One region of the Lysinibacillus sp. 54212 genome, then DNA from elsewhere that is predicted to be linked to it. Evidence: riboswitches for the same ligand, from Rfam matches in the RefSeq annotation. Region 1 holds a riboswitch; the other holds the start of a gene.
What was found. Region 1 has a riboswitch for cobalamin ahead of V4T18_RS12535 (class I SAM-dependent methyltransferase). Riboswitches for the same ligand answer to the same signal wherever they lie in the genome.
Positions count from the first base shown of each region.

Region 2: it holds a riboswitch for cobalamin, as region 1 does, so the genes downstream of both, V4T18_RS04165 (ATP:cob(I)alamin adenosyltransferase) here and V4T18_RS12535 (class I SAM-dependent methyltransferase) in region 1, are expected to answer to the same signal.

Region 1 covers NZ_JBAFWZ010000017.1:17,080-21,748, reverse strand. The annotation lists gene V4T18_RS12550 (nitroreductase family protein) at 1-300, shown strand, start outside; gene V4T18_RS12545 (cob(I)yrinic acid a,c-diamide adenosyltransferase) at 312-851, shown strand; gene V4T18_RS12540 (cobyric acid synthase) at 851-2,323, shown strand; cobalamin riboswitch at 2,311-2,490, shown strand; gene V4T18_RS12535 (class I SAM-dependent methyltransferase) at 2,615-3,448, shown strand; gene V4T18_RS12530 (FecCD family ABC transporter permease) at 3,441-4,481, shown strand; gene V4T18_RS12525 (ABC transporter ATP-binding protein) at 4,483-4,669, shown strand, end outside.
Region 2 covers NZ_JBAFWZ010000004.1:74,597-79,265, forward strand. The annotation lists gene V4T18_RS04145 (histidine phosphatase family protein) at 1-223, opposite strand, end outside; gene cobS (adenosylcobinamide-GDP ribazoletransferase) at 196-969, opposite strand; gene V4T18_RS04155 (bifunctional adenosylcobinamide kinase/adenosylcobinamide-phosphate guanylyltransferase) at 969-1,529, opposite strand; gene V4T18_RS04160 (ABC transporter substrate-binding protein) at 1,625-2,575, opposite strand; gene V4T18_RS04165 (ATP:cob(I)alamin adenosyltransferase) at 2,572-3,114, opposite strand; cobalamin riboswitch at 3,264-3,444, opposite strand; gene V4T18_RS04170 (hypothetical protein) at 3,547-4,669, opposite strand, start outside.

The DNA of each region.
Region 1 (4,669 bases):
CCACTCATTATTGTCGTGACCTCAGCAATTGTTGATGGTGACGAAGGAGCGACAATTGATAACACTTTTGCCGTTAGTAGCGCCATTATGTCGATGTGGTTAATGGCAGAAAAATTAGGACTTGGCATGGTTTGGCGTACACGAGGTGTCGGTCTTGTACATGAGTCAGGCTTACATGAGTTTATTGGAGCGTCTCATACAGAGCAACTAGTTGGAACACTGTGCATTGGCTACCCAGAAGAGCAAATCACAACGGAGAAAAAACGTACTCCATTTTCAGAAAAAACGACGTGGCTATAGGAGGAACATAAATGGCACGGAAAGGTATGCTATTAGTTTATACAGGGGACGGAAAAGGGAAAACGACCGCCTCATTAGGTGTCACATTACGAGCACTTGGTAGAGGAATGAACGTAAAATATTTTCAATTTATTAAATCACCTGATCGTACATATGGAGAAGGGCTAGCGCTACAAAAGTTAGGCTTAGAAATGGTGCAGCTCGGCGTTGGATTCACATGGACAAAAACGCCTGAGGAACACCGTCTAGCACTACAGAAGGCTTGGAAGGTTGTGAAGGCAGCTCTACAAGATGAATCGATTGACTTATTAGTGTTGGATGAATTAAATAATGCATTAGCGATTTCACGCTTTCCAATTGATGATGTGCTGCCACTTGCTGAGGTGCTAGAAGCCATTCAAAATCGTCCACAGACTATGCATGTAGTCATTACAGGACGATCAGCTCATCCTTCGATTGTGGCACTTGCAGATTTAGTATCAACTATCGATGCAACAAAGCATTATTACGAGGATCAAGATGTCAAAGCAATGAAGGGACTTGAATTTTAATGAAAGCAATTATGATTCAAGGAACCTCATCCGATGTTGGTAAAAGTGTGCTAAGTACCGCGCTCTGCCGCATCCTTGCCAATGATGGCTATAAGGTTGCCCCTTTTAAATCACAAAACATGGCTCTCAACTCGTACATCACACAAGACGGTGGCGAAATTGGACGAGCACAGGGTGTACAGGCAGAGGCGGCCAAGGTCATAGCAACTACAGATATGAATCCAATATTACTAAAGCCAAAGGGTGAAATGATTTCAGAGGTTATCCTGCATGGTAAGCACTATGCGAATATGGATGCCCTTTCGTACCGTGAGAATTTCGTCGAAGAAGTGATGCCTGAAGTCAGAAAGGCATTAAGTCGCCTAGAGTCCCAATTTGAAGTCTTAGTATTAGAGGGTGCAGGTAGCCCTGCTGAAATTAACTTAAAAAGCCGTGATATTGCCAACATGCGGATGGCACATGAAACAGATGCAGCGGTAATTTTAGTAGCGGATATTGAGCGCGGTGGTGTATTTGCATCACTAGTTGGGACGTTAATGCTACTCGATGAGGAAGAACGCGTACGTGTGAAAGGCATAATCATTAATAAGTTTAGAGGAATGAAGGAGCTACTAACAAGCGGAATTGAGTGGCTTGAGGAGTATACTAATATCCCAGTGCTTGGTGTCATTCCATATATTGATGTGCAAATTGAGGCAGAGGACTCTATGGCGCTTTCAAGCTTACGTTTAAAAAAGCCTTTGCAAAATGAATTCGAAATGGATGTAGCTGTTATCCGTTTGCCTCATATTTCAAACTTCACTGATTTAGATCCGATTTTTGAGGAACCGGGTGTCGGTGTACGATTCGTTTCCTCTCTAAAAGAATTGAAAAACCCAGACCTGATCATTATTCCCGGCACAAAAAATACGGTCGATGATTTTATTTGGCTACGTGAAACTGGGTTAGCTCAAGGAATTTTGCATGCAGCTCAAAATGGCTGTCAAATAGTAGGGATATGTGGCGGTTATCAAATGCTAGGTGAAATCATAATCGATGAGCAGGCGATTGAGGGTAACGGAGGGGTATATATGACACTTGGTTTACTACCAATTGAAACGACGTTTATCCCTGAGAAGAGAACGGTGCAGGTGACAGGTACAACCAGTTCTGGACATGCCATTCAAGGATATGAAATTCATTTAGGTCGAAGTCAAGCTACACAACCTATCCAGCCTTTTATCCAATTTGATGATGAGCGAACGGATGGTGTCATAACAGAAACTATTATTGGTACCTACTTGCATGGCATTTTCCAAAACAGACATTTTACCCGTCATTACTTCAACGAATTGCGGCAAAAAAAAGGATTAGAAATTATATCCGAGGATGTCGTGTCGGATTTTGAGCGCAGGGAGCAGGCTTATGAAATGCTTGATCAACATGTACGCGAGCATCTCGATATGGAGAAATTATATAGCTTAATAAAATGAGCATCAGTGTAGCGTAACAGCTACTTAATAGGGAAGTGTGATGAAAAGTCACCGCGGTACCCGCCACTGTAATTCTTAGCAACTCACAATAGCCACTGTCAATAGACGGGAAGGTGTGACAAGCGTTGATGAAAAGCCAGGAGACCTGCTGATGCAAATGACAAAATGTTCCTACGGGATTATGGGCAGCATTGTACAACATACCTATCTTGTACTTGCTGCTTACACATGTAGACATTTTGTTTACATGTTTTTTTGATTTCTAATAGATGTAAAAAAGGGTGTGATGGTGTGAAGGGACCTTTAGTGATTGATTTTGAAAAGAAGTGGCAGGAGGGGATGCTCGATTGGAGCGGCAATATGCCAGAGCGCATGGTAGACGATTCCCTTGAAGAAGCCTTCTGGTCACAATCAATGAAGAAAAAAAAGTATAAACAAACCGATGCTTACGCAAAGACAATATACGAAAGCATGAGACGCCATATTCCGAAAGGAGCAAGCATCATTGAAATTGGTCCAGGCTGGGGGAATTACACGTTTCCACTATATGCTGATGCTGATTCGTTAACGCTTGTGGACGGCTCCCAAAGTGTTCTAGCTTATTTGAAGCAGTACTTTAAGGAGCAAGATCCTATTCAATTTGTTCTTGGAAAATGGGAAGAGGTAGATTTAAAGCCGCATGATGTGATAGTTGGTGTAAATTGCTTTTACCGTATGTATGAAATGAATCAAACATTATTAAAAATGAATGCACTCGCGAAGAAGCGTGCCATTATCGGTATGACGACAGGACCGATTCAGCCACATTATGAGGTGCTGGATAAAAAGTATGGCTACGATATTAAGTATCCTAGAAGAGATTATATTGAAATAATCAATATGCTCTATCAATTAGGAATTTATGGGGATTGCGAAATGATTAAGCTGGAGCGCACATATCGCTATGAAACTATGGAAGAGCTACTTCATGTTCAAAGCAAGAAAATTTTATCCGATACGTATGATCTAGCCCATGTAGAAGAATCACTACAACCTTTTATAGCGTATCACGATGGTCAGTATGAATACCGACATACATTCTATGCTGCCATAATTAGCTGGGAGCCGGTTGAATTACATGTCTAAAGTAAGATTAATAGCAATAAGTATAGTACTTATTATGGCATTACTCTTTTCGATGACCTTTGCTGTAATGGTAGGATCGGTTGATTTGACACCATTTGTAGTATGGGAAGTGCTAGCATCAAAAATCGGACTGTCCTTAGGAGAGGGAGTAAAAAAGGCTCAGGCGATAATAATTTGGGAAATTCGTGCACCACGTGTTGTATTGGCTGCAGTCGTTGGAGCAGCTCTTGCTATTAGTGGGGCAGCGATTCAGGCACTTGTAAAAAATTCGATAGCCGATCCATATATTTTGGGCGTATCCTCAGGGGCATCGGTTGGCGCGACTTCCGTAATATTATTAGGTGCTTTTAGCATGCTAGGCGTTTATGCGCTTTCCTTTGCGGCGTTTCTTGGAGCAATTTTGTCAGTAATTGTTGTGTTTTTCCTTGCACGAGTGAATGGTAGAACCTCTGTAATTCGATTGTTGCTAGCAGGAATTGCAGTATCACTTGTACTATCAGCAATAACAAACTTTATGCTAATGATGTCAAAGCAACAGGGTGGAATTCAAGCGGTTATGCACTGGATGCTAGGAAGCCTAGCAGGTGCAAAGTGGTCAAATATTGGTATTCCAGCCTTCACGTTACTTATCGTATTTTGCTTACTTTGGATGAATTATCGGCAGCTAAATGCGCTACTTCTTGGTGAAGAAACAGCTGCAACACTTGGCATTAACTTAGAAAAGTTCCGGATATTTATTATTATTTTTGTATCACTGCTTACAGGGGTTGTCGTAGCTGTGAGTGGAAGCATCGGCTTTGTTGGACTGATTATTCCACATATCGTTCGTATGTTTGTCGGTTCGAATTATAAGTTCGTGCTGCCAATTAGTGCATTGTTAGGTGCAGTATTTTTAGTGTGGGCGGACCTTGTCGCACGAATAGTTGTTGCACCAGAGGAAATGCCGATTGGAATTATTACTGCATTATGTGGTAGTCCATTCTTTATTTGGATGTTAAGAAGACAAAATTATTCATTTGGAGAAGGTGACTAGCATGCTTGAAGCAAAACAAATATCATTTTCAGTTGTTGAAAAGCAAATTTTACACGATTTATCCTTTTCAATTGAACAAGGTCAGTTTGTCGGGATTGTAGGACCAAATGGCAGTGGCAAATCAACGATGCTAAAAGTATTGTATCGCTATTTAAAGCAATCTAGCGGCCTAGTTACCTTATTTGAAA
Region 2 (4,669 bases), on a different contig from region 1:
GAAGCCCTACAGCCGATAAAAACGTTGCTTTAGGAAAATACAAATTTGCTGTTTGCTTACAGCGAATAAGATCACTCCCATAAACGACAGCTGGATTTAGCGGGAGCGTAAAATGTCCAGCTCTTGGTATAATCTCCTCATCCGTCCAGCCAATGTATTTACGCTCGATATTCGCCTGTGTTTTTTCATGACGAATTAAATGAATAGTAATAGCGTGAACCATAAAAGAAGCTCCGTCCCTTCAAAGCATGCTCCGACTAAATCGCCAGACATCCCGCCGAAATTTTTCTTCGTCCAGTATCGATAAATGGCTACAAACAGCAGCATCACAACGAATAGAACAAGCCAAATTAATTGCTGTAAAAAAAGAGAGACTGCAATAAGAGATAAGCTATAAATAATCAATGCAAGCCATAGCTTTCTCGCATGAACTCTCTCTTTAAAATAGGCTGCAATACCCTTATTTTTGAACGTTTTCATCGTAAGGAAATACAATAAAATCGATAACCGTGCCATAAACGGTAGGACAATAAAATAATAGATAGGGATGCTATGTAATAAAAGCTCGTATAAAACTGCTACTTTCAGCAGTACAAAAATGACGAGTGTCATTGCACCAAATGCCCCTACACGAGGATCATCTAATATTTCAAGACGCCTTTCCTTATCTCTATAAGAGAAAAAGGCATCTCCAGTATCAACAACTCCGTCCATATGCAAGCCACCTGTCATTATAAAGTGAGCAACAACTAACAGGATAGCAATAAAAAGGGAGGAAAACTGCAAATAGCTATTATTCAAAACTATTATTCCAGCAAGTATACTCCCCATACCGATACCTAGTAGCGGGATAGCCCCGTACATTGCAGTTGCTGTCATTCGTGTAATCGGTAGCTGAAATTTAATAGGTAATGAGGTGAAAAATTGTAGCGCTAATAAAATACCTGTAAACCCTGTTCTTAACCCCATTATTTCCACCTCTTTTCAATGCCAGAATCTAACTCATAGGCTTCATCACATTGTGCAACAATCCATTGATGTAATTTACCTATAATTTGCCGATATTCATTTACTTCCCAGTAGCGTGAGGCGCCTTCATCTAACACTTCATTTGAAACTAATAATACGACTATACCCTTTTGCTGCCATTCTTTTAGCTGATCTTGTAACTGTTCAACGGCTAAAGTAATATTTTTTTCTCTATTTGGGGAAAGCTCGTTCCTAAATATTATATTCGTGAGCCACGTTGTTAAACAATCCCATAATAGAACATAGTCCGAAGACAGAACGGAAAATTTTGTTGGGAAACGGTCTGGCACTTCTAGTGTTTTCCAGGGAATAGCTGCTTGCAGACGATCGATTTTATGCCTATTGATTCGCTGCTGCATTTCTTCATCAAATGAGACACCTGATGCAATATAGAGCAAGGACTTACTGTTATTCTTAGCAAGCTGCTGGGCATAATTTTCTGCAAATGCACTTTTACCACTTCTAACGCCACCAGTTATAAAAATTATTCGTCCTCCCATTGGCACCAACCTCTACTTGAAAAGAGCAAATCTAATGATAGATTTGCTCTTGACATATTTTTAAAATTTAATTCGTATGCCAGCCTACTCCCTGACTATTTAAATAAATCAGGATATACTGTTTCTGCTACTAGCTCAACTGCTTCACCAATACGAGTTGCTGGACGAGATGTGATATCAGCATCCACTAAATAAACATTTTTATTAATAATTGCTTGCATTTTATCCCAGCCATTACGAGCTAAAATTTCACCAACTGCATCATCTGTATAGTAGACAGATGTTAAAATCACTTCTGGATCCTTTGTAATGACATCTTCCTCTGCTGCACTAAACCAGCCGTCTTGTTCCTCAAATACATTTTCCACACCAGCTGCTGTTAAAATTTCTTGTTGGAATGTGTTACCACCTGCTGTCCAAATATCTGGAGCTGGTGAAATTTCAAAATATACTTTTTTCTTCTGATCAAGCTTTTCTGTTTTTTCTTGAACTGCCGCAATTTGAGCTTTAATATCTTTTACAACTTGCTCACCAGTATCCTCAACTTGAAGTACCTCAGAAAGTTGAACAATATCGCCATACACATCATCAAATGATGCAGCCGAATCAATAACAAATACCTTTAGCCCAGCCGCTTCAAGCTGCTCGATTTGAGCTGGATCACCGGCAGTATATGCTATTACAACATCTGGATTTAATTCAATAATACGTTCAGCATTGATTGTCATCGAATCTGAAACACGTTCGATTTTCTTTGCCTCTTCTGGGTAAGTGTCATAATCTGTTGCACCAATAATTTTTTCACCAGCGCCTAGAGAGAATAAAATTTCTGTATTACTCGGTTGAAGTGAAATAATTGATTCTGGTACTTCATCAAATGTAATTTCCTCATCACGGTCATCGACAACTTTATAAGGACCTTCCGCTACTTCCGGCTTTTCTTGCTCTTGTTCATTTTGCTTTGCATTTTTGTCTTCATCCGTTCCACATGCAGCTAATAGTAGGGCTGCAGCAATTGGTGTTACCCATTTCATTTTAAATTTCATTGTTCTGCCTTCTTTCTTTTTGGATAAGATTTACTTTCAAAAATTATTTCTGAGTGATGCCCATGTTTATTTAAATATACTGCCATTACAAAAAATACATTTGCTAGTAGTCCTAAATAATCGAATAGAATTTCCGGTACTACTCGTTCCTCACTTACTTTATGTAGAGCTCTGTAAGACTTTTTTGCCTCACTTCGACAGCTATGTAATCGACTTGCTGCTTCAGTTCCTTGCGGCAAAACGAATTGCTGTATTTCTTGTTGGACATACGCTACATAAAAATCATAGCGGTCACTTAGCCATTGTAAATCCTCTTCTGTTATCGCAAGCTTGCCACGGACAGAGCCGTTCGCATGATAAACATTTGGCTGAATGATCCGTAAATCTTCAAGTACTATCCTTTCAGCCTCACTATCAGCTAATGCTGGAAAAACCTCGCCCACCCTAGTCGTTAAACAATCTGTACGAATCTCGTAGTCTACTAAACAGCTTTTTTCACGCATAAACGGATAACAGCTATAGCGCATATCTTTCTTCAATTCTTATCTCCCTTTCACAACCATTACAAAATACTACAACAACTTCGTCCAACAGAAAAAGCCACCCAGAAAATGGATGGCAGAAAGACAAAAAACAATACTATTTGTTATTCGTATTTGCCGCACATTCCCTTTAGTTCCGAAGAGTGTTGTTACGAATAGAAAAAGACAGGTCTCCTGGCTCGCGCATCAACTTACTTCTGAGATCCTTCCCATCCATAGACAGTGGTATCCTCTCATTTCATCAGCGCATACAGTTACGGACATAGCTTCGGCCTTTCACCGAATTCCCTTTTCTCTTTCCTGCAAGCTTATTCACCTGATAAAGAATGTAACATAAATAAAGCTAAATTGACAAATAATTTAATAATTTAAGGGAAAATCATCGCAAACAACTAGTTCTGTACAATATTACATAAAATATTGTATAGATTAACCTGTAGGTACATCTCTCGCAATGCCGATTAAATACCATCCCCCTCCCGATTTATGGAAAATGAATCGCAGGGCTTGAGAGGATTGGCTAGAGTAATACTCTATATACTTCGCATTCGGATAATTTGCATGAATAGTATTTAAAACCCCGCCAAATTGAACAGCCTGACCGTTAAATGTAACTGTGTCATAAACAAAGTCTTTTCCATTCACCTTTAACAAAATAGTTTGCACATATTCTTCCAATGTCATTTTAAACTCTCGATTGCTATCATCATGTCCCCAATCAATTTGTTGATTTTTAGCATTTACTAGCTCATCCGGCTTAAGGTTTACATAATCCCCACCGTACCCTGGTTTGTTACCGAAGTCAGCAAACAATGAGAATGTAAGGCCCTCAGATGGATCTACCATTGCCGATAATTTCTCATACTCTCCATTATACAAATGACTAAAAACGAGCGAAGTTAAATTAGTAAGCTCCTGTTCTTCAGTCGGTCTCTTGTATGGTTCACCTACCATAAAATGATCTAAAATCGCATCATAGGAGCCGTTATGGGTAAAGGTAATTTGCTGGAGAGCTGGGAAATATTCAAAAAATGATCCATTAATCGTACCAGCAAACATCGAGCCGCCAGTAGAGCCCTGTATATTAAAAACCCCTTCTCCCAAATCTAAAATGAGAGACGCCCCATTGTTTTCAAAGCTATAACTATTAAGGGTGACATTGAACGTTTTCGCTTGCTCGTAAATAAAGTTAATTATCGACGCCTCAGAACCATCACCACTATACTCTACCTCATGCTTTTCAAGGTAGCTCACAGTTTCATCCGGCTTGTAAATAGTGATGGATTTACTAATATTGCCGCCTTTATCCTTTTGAACTAAGCCACTTTCTAAACCATTATCATAAATACCGTGTCGCCATACTACCTGCTGCCCGTCGTTATACGCTTCTATCTTTAGTGGGTCGGGTGTACCAGATTCTAACGTATCGAAAACTGCGTACCAGACTTTCATATCGTTTAGTTGGAATACTGTTCCCTGTTGCTCTAGCGTTTGCTGCATGACTTTAACAGAAGTGATTTTTTCATCTGTAATAATGCCTCCAAATAATGCA